DNA from 2 places in the Variovorax sp. P5_A3 genome. Region 1 is predicted to be linked to the other one. Evidence: predicted binding sites of a transcription regulator. Region 1 holds the regulator's gene; the other holds the start of a gene.

Region 1 (6,817 bases):
GCGATGACGGTGGGGGCATAGTCGTTCAACTCCGCCACGATGTCCCCGACCGGCTGCAGGAAGGAGACGCTTCGAAGATGGCTCGACAATGCGGGGTTGATCCGTCGCAGGCGTTCGATCGAAACGGTGCTCGCAAAGTGCCCTCCAAGGGCCCCGACGAAGGCGATCCGATCTGTCAGGCCCCAAGGATCCAGCAGCCTCTGCAGCGGCCTGAGCGCCGGTCGGCGCAGGGCCTCCAGCGCGTCATAGACGGCCATCGCCGAGGCGTCTTGCACGAAGAAAGCAGGCTCGCCCGTGCTTCCGGAGCTTTCCCACACCACGTAGCGTCCGAGAAAAGGTTGCGCAATCCGTCGAACATCCGAGACGAAGTGACGCAACTCGTCGAGCCGCACGCGGGGGTCGGTGACCCATTCGTCAAAGTCGCGCATCAGCTCCGCCTTGCCCATCACCGGCAGATCCTCCAGGCGCACATGCTGGAGGTCGCGCCCCTTGAGCAGGCGGCGATACATCGGTGAGCCTCGCCTCGACGAAGCGAGCAACTCGCCCAGTCGTCGGGCCTGCCGGGCCGCGAGCGCGTCGGAAGATCCGTGTGACACAAGGGCGACGTCGACCGCCATCGTCGCTGAAAGCCAGGGGTCGGGCGTGCGCGCGGGCAAGCGATCGGAATCCATGGTGCGAGCCCTACTTGGATTCACTGACTGTGCCGGTACCACCGAGGAACTGGATGCGCATCAGGTCTCCTTCGTGTGCGCAAGCTTGGCACTCGGCGCACGCATTGAATTGACGACGGTCAAGGGATCGAAGCTTTGCCGCGGGCAGGATGTCTTTTTCTCTGGAGGCTCAATTGACCATCCGCCATCTCGACCGCACTGCCGGGCGAGTTGGCCTTCGTGTCCCAATCCGGCGCGCTGGTGACTGCAGTGCTGGACTGGGCCAGGCGCCGCGCGATCGGCCTTTCCCACCTCGTGTCGCTCGGCGACCATTGCGACGTCGATTTCGGCGACCTGCTCGACTATCTCGCGAACGACGCCCGGACACGATCCATCCTGCTCTACATCGAATCGCTCGAGTCCCCACGAAAGTTCAGGGTGAACTCAGCGGCACCAGATTTCGATCTGCCGGCCCAGGTCCATCCAGATCGACTGCAGCGCCATGGCTGCGAGCAATCCCCCCGCGACGCGCGTGCCCCACGCCCTGCGACGCACGTTGAGGCCCGAGCGCAAGTGCTCCCAGAGCCAAGGCGCCAAGAGCAGCGAAATGCCGCTGCCCAGTGCAAACAATGCCATCACCATCCCCCCTTGGACGGGGTCGTTGGCAAGTCCTGCCAGCAGTAGCGCCGAATAGAGCAAACCGCAAGGCATCGAGACCCAGAGCGCTCCGGTCGCCAGCACACCGGCGGCGGACCCGGTCAACGGCTGCAGGCGAGCCGCCAGCGACCGGCCGAGACCATGCGCCCACATCGGCTGGCGTCCGAGTGCTGCCAGCATCAGGCCCCATGCCAGCACCAACGCATGCAGCAGCACCCACAAGGGTCGCAGCGCCGTGACATGCTCGCCGGCCAGCTCGAGGCTCCGCCCCGCCATCGCGGCAACGGCGCCGGCAGCTGCATACCCCGCGACGCGGCCGCCATGAAAGGCCAGCGAGGCGGCCCCGAGGCCTCGCGAACTCGCCGGCAACACGGCGACACCCCCGCCGGAAGGCGCACGGACGATTCGGATCACCCCCGCGCAAGCCGCGCCGCACATTGCGACGCAATGCGGGCCGCCCACGAGGCCCATCAGCAATGCGGTGCCTGCGAGTGCGGCCTGCACGGTCAGACGATCCGTGAGAATCGCGTGCGGTTGCGATCGGCCTGCAGGTAGCGGTCGAACACCATCGCAACGGCGCGCACGAAGAACCATCCCAGGGGCGTGACCTGGATGTCGTGGTCGCTCAACAACACCAGGCCTTGCGCGATCAAGGGCCCGAGGGCAGCGAGTTCGACCGCGAAATGCCGCCTGAAGTCGATCAGGTGCGCAAGCCCCATCGCCTCGAAATCGACGTGGCCCTGGCACATCAGCGCCATGATCACAGCTCGTCGAAGCACGTCGTCGCGCGTGAGCGCCAAGCCGCGCGCAACCGGGAGGCGCCCTTGGTCGAGGTGATCGCAGTATTCCGCCAGCGTCTTGGCATTCTGGCTGTAGGTCGCGCCCACGCGGCCGATGGCCGACACGCCCAGCGCCACCAAGTCACTGTCGGGCTGGGTGCTGTAGCCCTGAAAATTGCGATGGAGTCGCCCCTGTCGCTTCGCGATCGCCAAGCCATCCTCGGGCAACGCGAAATGGTCCATGCCGATATAGACATAGCCGGCTTCGGTCAACACGGTGATCGAGCGTGACAGCATCTCGATCTTGACCCTGGCATCGGGCAGGTCCTGTTCGGCGATGCGGCGCTGCGGCTTGAAGCGATCCGGCAGGTGCGCATACGCATAGAGCGCAATGCGATCAGGCCGGAGTTCGCAAACCTGCGCCAATGTGCGATCGAAGGATGCGGCGTTCTGGCGCGGCAACCCATAGATCAGGTCGATATTGATCGAGCCGAAACTAAGCTGCCTGGCGCCGGCCACGAGGTCGAACACCTGGCTGGCGGGCTGAATGCGATGCACGGCCTTCTGTACTTGCGCGTCGAAGTCCTGTACCCCCAGGCTCAGGCGATTGAATCCGAGCCCGGCGAGGTGGCGCAGACGCGTTTCGTCCACGGTGCGCGGGTCGATCTCGATCGACTGTTCCCGTTGGGGGGCGAGCGTGAACGCACTGTCGAGCATGGCGATCAACTCGCCGAGTGCGGCGTCGTCCAGGAAGGTGGGCGAGCCGCCCCCCAGGTGCAGTTGGCTGGCGACGGCACCTCGCCCGAGTTGCGCCGCCTGCAGGTCGATCTCCTTCGCCAGGTAATCCAAGTACTCGCGCCCCCGCCCCTTGTGGCGGGTCACGATCTTGTTGCAAGCGCAGTAGTAGCAAAGCGATTCGCAAAACGGAATATGCACGTAGATCGACAAAGGCCGTCCGTGCGCGCCTGCCTCCGAGCGCTGGCGAAGCGTTTGCGCGTAGTCGTCCGCGTTGAACGCCTCCACGAAGCGGTCCGCCGTCGGGTACGAGGTGTAGCGCGGACCCGTGACGTCGAAACGGTGCAGGACAGCACCTGACGGCACCGCGTTCAACGGGGGAACGGACCGGAAAGCAGGAGAGGAAGGCATCGCAGGACAGGTGCAGACAATGAACCACTATGCCGCCGCGCCGACCTGCGTTTCTTGATCTGGGTCAAACCTTCGGCTCCTGCGCAGCCCCAGAATCGCGACGAACTCGACATACATCATGAAAACCGAAAAAGCCAAGGTCGCCTGCTCGAACTGCAACCTGCGCGAGCTCTGCATGCCCATCGGCCTGCCGCCGGGCGATCTGCAGCGCATCGACGACCTCGTGGCCACGCGCCGCAAGGTCCGCCGGCGCGAAGCCCTGTTCCGCAATGGCGAGCGCTTCACCTCGCTCTATGCGATTCGCACCGGCTTCTTCAAGACGCGCGTGGCGAGCGAGGACGGACGCGACCAGGTCACCGGCTTCCAGATGGCCGGCGAGATCATCGGCCTCGACGGCATCGTCAACAACCAGCACACCTGCGACGCGGTCGCGCTCGAGGACGCGGAGGTCTGCGTGATGCCTTTCGACCGCATCGAGGAACTGTCGCGCGAAGTGACGGCGTTGCAGCGCCATGTCCACCAGATCATGAGCCGCGAGATCGTGCGCGATCACGGCGTGATGCTGCTGCTCGGCAGCATGCGGGCGGAGGAGCGCCTCGCCGCCTTCCTGCTGAATCTCGTCACGCGCCTGCATGCGCGCGGCTTCTCGCAGTCCGAGCTGGTGCTGCGGATGACGCGCGAGGAGATCGGCAGCTATCTCGGCCTGAAGCTCGAGACGGTGAGCCGGACGCTGTCGAAGTTCGCGGAAGACGGCATCGTCGATGTCCAGCAGCGCAACCTGCGGATCCTGGATGCCGAGGCGCTGCGTCGCATCGTCAATCCGCCGAGCTGCTGATCGCGACGCCTTCTCAGCGCTTCGATGCGGGGACATCCGCGTCGGGCGTTGCCGCATGGTTGCGCCCAGCAAGCGCCGGCATCAGCTTCTTGTCGGCGAGCGCCCTGTTGATCTCGATGCCCTGGCGGTAGTAGTCCGAGGCCACCACAGGATCGGGCACCCTCAGGGCGATCCAGAGAGTGGCGAAGCTGGCGACGACAACGACGACGGGCCCCGCGATCACCATCCACAGCAGCGGGAATCGCCACCAGGGCGCGTTCTCCGACGATGCGAGGGCGTTGTCGTTCATGTCCGTCTCCTTCAAGAATCAGCGTGGCACCAGAAAGGTGGCTTTTTCCGACACGCGTGCACTGCCGTCGGCAGAGCGCACATCGAAATACACCGGGTGGGATCCGGCTGTGGCACTGCCATAGGGCAGCTGCAGGCGCACCGCGATCCACCTCGACTGCGCGGAGCCGACCTCGACAGGCTCGGCGGGCGATACGGCCAGGCCTTCCAGGCCGTTCGCCTCGATCCGGTAGCGTTGCGGCCGCTCCGTGGCGTTCATGATTTGCAGGCGGTAGACGTTCTCGATGCGGCCGCCTTCGGCGATGCGTGCGAGGGTGCCACGGTCTCGCACCACGTCGACCTTCAGGGGCGTTCGCACCACCAGGCTGGCCACAAGGCCGATGCATAGGGCTACCAGGATGCCGGCATAGACCAGAACCCGGGGCCTGAACACGCGGCGCAGGACCTGCTTGCGTGTCCAGTGTCCTGCCATACCGTTCTGGGTGGCATAGCGGATCAGCCCTTTCGGCGTCGCCATGCGGTCCATCACCGTGTTGCACGCGTCCACACAGAGACCGCAGCCGATGCACTCGTACTGCAGGCCCTGCCGGATGTCGATGCCGGTCGGGCAGACCTCGACGCACAGCGAGCAGTCGATGCAGTCGCCAAAGCCCTGGGCGCGGGCGTCGCCACCCTTCGCATGCTTGCCGCGGGGCTCGCCGCGCTCGATGTCGTAGCTGACGGTGAGCGTGTCGCGGTCGAACATCGCGCTCTGGAAACGCGCATACGGACACATGTACTTGCAGACCTGTTCGCGCATGAAGCCGGCATTGCCATAGGTGGCAAAGCCATAGAAGAGGACCCAGAACAGTTCCCACGCCCCCATGCGCGTCTGCAGAAATTCCATGCCCAGGTCACGGATCGGCGTGAAGTAGCCGACGAAGGTGAACCCGGTCCACACGGCGATGCCCAGCCAGACCAGGTGCTTGAACCACTTCCTGACGAGCTTCTCGAGCGTGAAGTCCCCTTTGTCCAGGCGCATGCGCGCGATGCGATTGCCTTCGATCTTGTGCTCGACCCACATGAAGATCTCGCTGTAGACCGTCTGCGGGCAGGCATAGCCGCACCACAGCCGTCCCGCGACCGCCGTGAAGAGAAACAGGGACAGCGCCGAGATCACGAGCAGGCCGGTCAGGTAGATCAGGTCCTGCGGATAGAGCACCAGGCCGAGGATGTAGAAGCGCCGCGCGCCCAGATCGAAAAGCACCGCCTGGCGCTGTCCCCATTCGAACCAGGGCAAGCCATAGAACAGCAGCTGTGTCGCGAACACCGTGACCCAGCGCCACCGCGCGAAGACGCCGCGAATGACGCGCGGGTAGACCTTGCGATGCGCGGCATAGAGACTGTCGCCCTCTGCCTCCGCCGCGATGGGAATCACCCTGCGCGCAGGCGACGACGATGCGGGCGCGGAATCGGTCATGCGCTGGCATTCAGGGGGCGATGCCCGACTTGTTGGACAGACCCCAGACGTACGCGGTCAGCACATGAATCTGCGCCTCGGTCAGGCGCCCCTGCTGCGCCGGCATCTGGTTGGTCTTGCCGGTGTTGATGATCGAGATGATCGCGTTCTGCCCATAGCCGTGGAGCCAGATGTTGTCCGTCAGATTGGGTGCGCCCACCGCTGTGTTGCCTACCCCGCCGATGCCATGGCAGGCGGCGCAGACCGTGAACTTGCTCTTGCCTAGGCCCGCGCGCACGGAGTCGTGCGGTTCGCGCGAGAGGCTCAGCACATAGTTGGCGACGTTCTTGACGTCTTCCGGCGTGCCGACTGCCTCTGCCATTGGCGGCATCATGCCTGTGCGGCCCAGCGTGATCGTTTCCTTGATCTTGTCAGGCATGCCGCCATGCAGCCAGTCCTTGTCGGTGAGGTTCGGAAACCCCTTGCCGCCGCGCGCATCGGAGCCGTGACACTGGGCGCAGTTGTTCAGAAAGAGCCTCTCCCCGATGGCCATTGCCCCCGGATCGCCCGCCACGCGCTCGACAGGCAGGGCCGCAAAGGCGGCGTAGACCGGCTCCAGTTCGGCATTGGCCTTGGCAATGTCTTTGGTGTACTCGCCTTCGGTGCTCCACGAGAGTTCGCCTTTGTAGCTTCCAAGGCCGGGGAATGCCACCAGGTAGCCGAGCCCGAACACGATGGTGATCACGAACAGCCCCATCCACCAGCGTGGCATCGGGTTGTTCATCTCGCGAAGATCCTCGTCCCACACGTGGCCGGTGGTGTTGTCCGTTCCCGGCGGTGTCTTGACGCGTGCCGTGATCCAGAGAAGCAATCCGCAGGCCAGGATGCCGCCGACCGCCAGGAGGGTCACGTAGTGCGACCAGAAGTTGCTGGTGAAGTCGCTCATGATGCTCGGTCCTCTTCGAAAGGCAATCGGCTCGCGTCTTCGAAGTCCTTCGCGTGGCGACGCGAGAACGCCCAGACC
Region 2 (6,817 bases), on a different contig from region 1:
GCCATGACGGACTCCTTGTAGCGGCCGAGCCGCAGTGGGTGAGATGGAATGCAGGTCAATGTAGGTTCGCCATTCAATAAAGGATAGTTAAACTAAATTATCTAAATCATTAGTCATGCTTTATGTAATGCACGGATCAAGGAGACGTGCGTCAACTGCACTCCGTGGCCGGAGTGCCGTCGTGTCAGGGAGAGAAAAAGCGCCAGCCGAAGGGCTGCGTCAGATCACGCGTTCCTGCCTGAGCATGTCGACCTCCGCCGCGCTGTAGCCGAGTTGCCCCAGGACCTCATCGGTGTGTTCACCCAGCAGGGGTGATCGTGTGACGACCGTGGGACTGTCGGACATCTTGATCGGGTTGCCCACGGTGAGGTACTTGCCGCGCTTGGGATGGTCCACCTCGACGATGGTGCCGGTCTCACGCAACGACGTGTCTTCCGAGATTTCCTTCATCGACAGAATCGGGCCGCAGGGAATGTCGTAGCGATTGAGGATCTCCATCGCCTCGAGCTTGTGCTTCGTCATCGTCCATTGCTCGATGCGCGCGAAGATCGGCTTCAGGTGCAACAGCCGCGCAGCGGGCGTGGCGTAGGCTGTATCGGTGATCCAGCCCTCCTCGCCGATCACCTTGCACACAGCTGGCCAGACCGCGGCCTGCGTGATGAAGTAGATGTAGGCATTCGGGTCGGTCTCCCAGCCCTTGCACTTCAGGATCGAGCCGGGCTGGCCGCCACCCGATGCATTGCCAGCGCGCGGGACTGCCTCGCCGAACTTGCCGTCCGGGTACTGCGGGTACTCATGCATGGTGCCGGTACGCTCGAGGCGTTGCTGGTCCCGCAGCTTCACGCGGCAGAGGTTCAGCACCGCGTCCTGCATCGGCGCCAGCACCTTCTGGCCACGGCCGGTGGCGTTGCGCTGATAGAGCGCGGCCAGGATGCCGAGCGCGAGGTGCAGGCCTGTTCCGCTGTCGCCGATCTGAGCGCCGGTGACGACCGGCGGGCCATCGTCGAAACCCGTGGTGGATGCCGCACCGCCTGCGCACTGCGCGACGTTCTCGTAGACCTTGCAGTCCTCGTACTTGCCCGGGCCGAAGCCCTTGACCGAGGCCACGATCATGCGCGGGTTGAGTTCCTGGACGTGCTCCCAGGTGATGCCCATGCGATCGAGCGCACCCGGGGCGAAGTTCTCGACCAGCACGTCGCAGGACTTGATGAGCTGGTCGAGGATCTTCTTGCCCTTCGGATTCTTGGTGTCCAGCGTGACCGAGCGCTTGTTGTGGTTGAGCATCGTGAAATAGAGGCTGTCGACCTCCGGGATGTCGCGCAACTGGCCGCGCGTCGCATCGCCCTCGCCCGCGCGCTCGACCTTGATCACGTCGGCGCCGAACCACGCGAGCAACTGTGTGCAGGTGGGTCCCGACTGCACATGCGTGAAATCGAGAATGCGGACGCCATCGAGTGCCTTGCTCATAACTTGTCTCCTCTGATCGTCGCCTCGGCTTGTGCCAGGCGCTTGCGCAGTTCGCGCTCTTCCATGAACCGCTGCGTTTCGTCGCGCACGATAGCCGATATCCCGCAGACCTTGCCGTCACCTCCGAGCAGGATCGAGACGGAGAAAGCGATCGACAGCGTGCGCCCGTCCTTGTGCAGGGCCGGCACGCGCAGCAGGTCGGCGCCGTACTTGGTCACCGCGGTCTCCATCGTCTTGCGATAGCCGTCCCAGTGCCGGGCCTGCTGGCGCTCGGGGATGATGATGTCCAGCGAACGGCCCAGTGCCTCAGCCTCGGTGAAGCCGAAGATGCGCTCCGCCGCGCGGTTCCACAGCGTGATGGCCCCGCTGGCGTCGCAGACCATGATGGCGTCGCCCGCGCCATCCACCAGTTGCCGCAGGTCGACCGGCGAACCGGGGGGCGCCATCTCAGACAGCGCCGGCTTCGTGCAACGCGGCAATCCCGGCCTTGCTGTAGCCGAGTTCCTCGAGCACCTCGTCGGTGTGTTCGCCCAGCAGCGGCGAGCCGGTGACTTCGGGCTTCATGTCGGAGAACTTGATCGGGCTGCCGACCGTGAGGTAACTGCCGCGCTCCTTGTGCGGCACTTCGACGATCGTGCCGCTGGCGCGCAGCGACGGGTCGTTCGCGAGTTCCTTCATCGTCAGGACCGGCGCGCAGGGAATGTCGAACTTGCGCAGGATGTCGACCGCCTCGAACTTGGTCTTGTTGGACAGCCAGGACTCGATCTCGCCGAAGATCTCCATGATGTGCGGCTGCCGCGCCTTGGGCGTGTTGTAGTTCGGGTCGTTGATCCACTCTTCCTTGCCGAGCGCCTTGCAGATCGGTGCCCAGGCATGGCCCTGGATGGTGAAGTAGATGTAGGCGTTGGGGTCGGTCTCCCAGCCCTTGCACTTGAGCACCCAACCCGGCTGTCCGCCGCCGCCGGCATTGCCGCCACGCGGCACCACGTCGCTGAAGGTACCGTGCGGGTACTGCGGGTATTCCTCCAGGTACCCCAGGCGATCCAGGCGCAACTGGTCGCGCATCTTGACGCGGCAGAGATTGAGCACGCTGTCCTGCATCGAGACTGCCACCTTCTGGCCCTTGCCTGTCTGCTCGCGGCCGATGATGGCCGTCAGGATGCCGATGGCCAAATGCATGCCGGTGTTGCTGTCGCCCAGCGCCGCGGCGCTGATGGTGGGCGGGCCGTCCCACCAGCCGGTCGTCGACGCCGCGCCGCCTGCGCACTGCGCGACGTTCTCGTAGACCTTCAGGTCGTCGTAGTGATGCCCGTCGCTAAAGCCCTTCACCGAGGCGACGATCATCTTGGGATTCAGCTCGTTGATGCGCTCCCAGGTGAAGCCCATGCGGTCGAGCGCGCCAGGACCGAAATTCTCGACCAGCACGTCGGACTCGCGGATCAGCGTTTCCAGTACTTCCTTGCCTTCGGCCTTCTTCGTATCCAGCGTCAGCGAGCGCTTGTTGCTGTTGAGCATGGTGAAGTAGAGCGCGTCCACATCAGGGATGTCGCGCAGTTGGGTGCGGGTGACGTCGCCCGAGCCGGGCCGCTCGACCTTGATGACATCGGCGCCGAACCAGGCCAGCAGTTGCGTGCAGGCCGGTCCGGCCTGCACGTGCGTGAAGTCGATGATCTTGATGCCGGCGAGGGGTTTGTTGCTCATGGAATATCTCCTGGGTTACTGGAATTACTTCTTCTTGGCAGTGGCCGGATTCAGGCTGGTGATGCGCCCGCTCTCGGTGCCGGCGGTCTCGTCGATGACGGCATTGATGAGGGTCGGCTTGCCTGAAGCGACGGCTTCGGTCAGGGCCTTCTGCAGTTCGTCCGTCGTCGTGGCGTGCACGCCGACGCCGCCAAAGGCTTCCATCAACTTGTCGTAGCGGGCGTTCTTGACGAACACGGTGGGCGCGACGTCGGGCGTGCCGCTCTTGTTCACGTCCGTTCCGCCGTAGACGCCGTTGTTGTTGAACACGACGATGCAGACCGGCAGGTTGTAGCGGCAGATGGTCTCGACTTCCATGCCGCTGAAGCCGAAGGCGCTGTCTCCCTCGATGGCAATCACGGGCTTGTCGGTGACCACCGCAGCGGCGACGGCGAAGCCCATGCCGATGCCCATGATTCCCCAGGTTCCCACGTCGAGGCGCTTGCGCGGCTCGTACATGTCGACAATGCTGCGCGTGAAATCCAGGGTGTTGGCGCCCTCGTTCACGACGATGGCGTCGGGCCGGGCCTTCACCTGGTCGCGGATCACGCTGAGCGCGCTGTGGAAGTTCATCGGCGAAGGACGCGCCGCCAGCGTGACCGCCATCTTCGCCAGGTTCTTCTCCTTGCGCTCGGCGATGGCACCGGTCCATTCGGCGGGAGGCGCTGTCCACTTGTCACCCATGCCCGCCAGCAGCGCGGACACGCAGGAGCCGATGTCGCCGATCAGCGGCGCGGCGATGGCCACGTTGCTGTCGATCTCGGTGGGCGCGATGTCGATCTGGATGAACTGCTTGGCGGACTTGTCGGCGCCCCAGGTCTTGCCCTTGCCGTGCGAGAGCAGCCAGTTCAGGCGTGCACCCACGAGCATCACGACGTCGGCCTCCTGCAGCACATAGGACCGCGCGGCGGCGGCCGACTGCGCATGGGTGTCGGGCAGCAACCCCTTGGCCATCGACATCGGCAGGTAGGGGATGCCGCTGTTCTCGACCAGCGCACGGATATCGGCGTCGGCCTGCGCATACGCCGCGCCCTTGCCCAGCAGGATCAGGGGCTTCTTCGCACCCTTCAGCAGATCGAGCGCACGCCGCACCGCGTCGGGGGCCGGAATCTGGCGCGGCGCCGGGTCCACCACCTTGATCAGCGACTTCTTGCCGGCGATGGCGTCCATGGTCTGGGAGAACAGCTTGGCCGGCAGATCCAGGTACACGCCGCCGGGGCGGCCCGACAGTGCGGCGCGGATGGCGCGGGCCACGCCGACGCCGATGTCTTCGGCGTGCAGCACGCGGAAAGCGGCCTTGCACAACGGCTTGGCGACTGCCAATTGATCCATCTCTTCGTAGTCACCCTGTTGCAGGTCGACGATCTCGCGCTCGCTGGAGCCGCTGATCAGGATCATCGGGAAGCAGTTGGTGGTTGCGTTGGCCAGCGCGGTCAGGCCATTGAGAAAACCCGGTGCCGACACGGTCAGGCAGATGCCGGGCTTTTGGGTCAGGAAGCCCGCGGCGGCGGCGGCGTTGCCGGCGTGCTGCTCGTGGCGGAAGGAGATGACACGCATGCCTTCGGCCTGCGCCATGCGCGTGAGGTCGGTGATCGGGATGCCGGGCAGCCCGAAAATCGTGTCGATGTCATTGAGCTTGAGGGCGTCGATGACCAGGTGAAAACCATCGATGGTCTCGCGCGCCGGCGCTTCGTCGGCGATGGACCTGATGGCGCGTGCGACCAAGGGGTCGAGCACCGCGGCGGCCGCCGTCACTGGCTGTGTATCCGATGTGACTGATGACATGTCTCTCCTTCTGCTTTCCATGAATGGCCTGAGCCCGAGCCGCGACTATGATTCGAGGAATGTTCTCCGCCGTTGACCGCCGTCAACTTTCCCGAAAACGCCAAAGCGCCCCGGCAGGAGATGTGTTGCGCAATCGAGTCAGACGAGAACCATGACGTTGTTGGACAACCACCCGGAAAGAAACGTCATTCGCCTTGAGCTACGGGATAACGTGCTGCTCAAGGACCTGAGCGACGACGAGCGCGCGGAACTGGGCTCGCATCTGGTCATCGTGGACTGCAACAAGAGCGACTACCTGCTGCATCAGGGCGTGCGCGAGATGGAGCAGTACTTCATCGTCAACGGCATCCTGAAACGCGCGGTCGCCAACACCGAAGGCAAGGAAATGATCCTGCGCTTTGCCGGCGAGCGCGAGATGGAGACCAGCTATGCCGCGTGGCGGCTGGGCAAGCCGACGCCCTATGGCATCGTGTGCGTCACCAAGGCGCGCGTCGCGCGCATGCCGCTCGAGGCGTGGGTGGCCTTCGTGGAGCGACGCCCCGAACTGAAGAAGCTGTTCGAATACCGCGTGATGGAGGTGATGAGCGAGATCATGGCGCACACCATCACGCTTCACCTGCTCGATGCGCCCGGCCGCCTTCGGCGCTTTCTGCGCAAGCAGCCGCAGCTCATGGACCGCATCCCGCAGAAGGAGCTGGCCTCCTACCTCAACCTCTCAGCGGAAACCCTGAGCCGGCTGATGCACAGCGGCAAGATCTGACGGCGCCGCCGCGGCATTGGCCTGCGCGATGCAACGCTTGCGCATGGGCGCCAGGATCAGCTTGGCCGACAGCCCGGCTGCGATCGTGATCACCGCCGTCAGGATGAACACGCGGTCCCAGTTCCCGTCCGCCGACAGCACCGACGCCAGCGGCACCAGCAGCGCCGCCGTCCCCTTRGCCGTGTACAGCGTGCCCGCGTTCGCCGCCGCGTTCTTCACCCCGTAGGTYTCCGCGCACAGCGCCGGGAAGATCGAGAAGATCTCCCCCCAGCACAGGAACACCAGCGCCGCGAACGTCATGAACGCGTACGGGTTGTGGCCGAACTTCATCAGCCCCAGCAGCGCCAGCCCCTCCCCGATGAACACGATCAGCATCGTGTTCTCCCGCCCGATGCGGTCCGAGATGAACCCGCACAGCGGCCGCGTGAACCCATTGGCCAGGTTGTCGATCGACAGCGTCAGCGTCAGCAGCGGCAACGTCAGCAGCCCGAACACACTCATCGGCATCTTCGCCAGCCCGTAGTCCTTGGCGATCGGCCCGATCTGCGCCGTGGCCATCAGACCCCCCGCGGCCACCGCCACGAACAGCGCATACGTCACCCAGAACACCGGCGTGCGCACCATCTGCGAGGTCGTGTAGTCCACCTTCGTCATCACCAGCCGCGAGGAGATCACCACCCCCTTGGGRACCACCGGCTTGACCATGAACAACGAGATCAGGAAGATGCACGCCCCCTGCATGATCCCGAAGAACAGGAAGGTCTGCTCGTAGCCCGAGCTCTGGATCATGTTGGCGATCGGGATCACCGTCACGGCCGCACCGGCGCCGAAGCCCGCCGCTGTCAGCCCGGCGGCCAGGCCGCGCTTGTCCGGGAACCACTTCAGCGCGTTGCCCACGCAGGTGCCGTACACGCAGCCCGCGCCCAGCCCCGCCAGCACCGCACCCAYGTACAGGTGGCCCAGCGTGGTGGCGTAGGCGTTCACCACCCAGCCCAGCCCCGCGAGCACCGCCCCGCCCCCGATCACCGGGCGCGGGCCGAACTTGTCCACCAGCCAGCCTTCCAC

What was found. Region 1 encodes FNR, which switches genes on or off when oxygen is low (the NO sensors DNR and NnrR bind a similar motif). Its sites were predicted from a motif close to TTGATNNNNATCAA; they were not measured.
Region 2: oxc (oxalyl-CoA decarboxylase) is a predicted target of FNR. The motif match lies at 5,065-5,078, and genes of this name have one in related genera.

Annotation. Positions count from the first base shown of each region.
Region 1 is NZ_JBFUKW010000007.1:37,151-43,967, reverse strand. It holds gene AC1D3B_RS12590 (phenylacetate--CoA ligase family protein) at 1-671, opposite strand, end outside; partial or broken gene AC1D3B_RS12585 (acetyl CoA synthetase) at 855-1,085, shown strand; gene AC1D3B_RS12580 (sulfite exporter TauE/SafE family protein) at 1,095-1,811, opposite strand; gene hemN (oxygen-independent coproporphyrinogen III oxidase) at 1,814-3,196, opposite strand; gene fnr (fumarate/nitrate reduction transcriptional regulator Fnr) at 3,351-4,067, shown strand; gene AC1D3B_RS12565 (FixH family protein) at 4,081-4,356, opposite strand; gene ccoG (cytochrome c oxidase accessory protein CcoG) at 4,375-5,814, opposite strand; gene ccoP (cytochrome-c oxidase, cbb3-type subunit III) at 5,825-6,739, opposite strand; gene AC1D3B_RS12550 (cbb3-type cytochrome oxidase subunit 3) at 6,736-6,817, opposite strand, start outside.
Region 2 is NZ_JBFUKW010000053.1:3,696-10,512, forward strand. It holds gene AC1D3B_RS35860 (hypothetical protein) at 1-5, opposite strand, end outside; gene frc (formyl-CoA transferase) at 220-1,467, opposite strand; gene AC1D3B_RS35870 (PAS domain-containing protein) at 1,464-1,913, opposite strand; gene frc (formyl-CoA transferase) at 1,915-3,168, opposite strand; gene oxc (oxalyl-CoA decarboxylase) at 3,193-4,992, opposite strand; gene AC1D3B_RS35885 (Crp/Fnr family transcriptional regulator) at 5,144-5,752, shown strand; partial or broken gene oxlT (oxalate/formate MFS antiporter) at 5,708-6,817, opposite strand, start outside.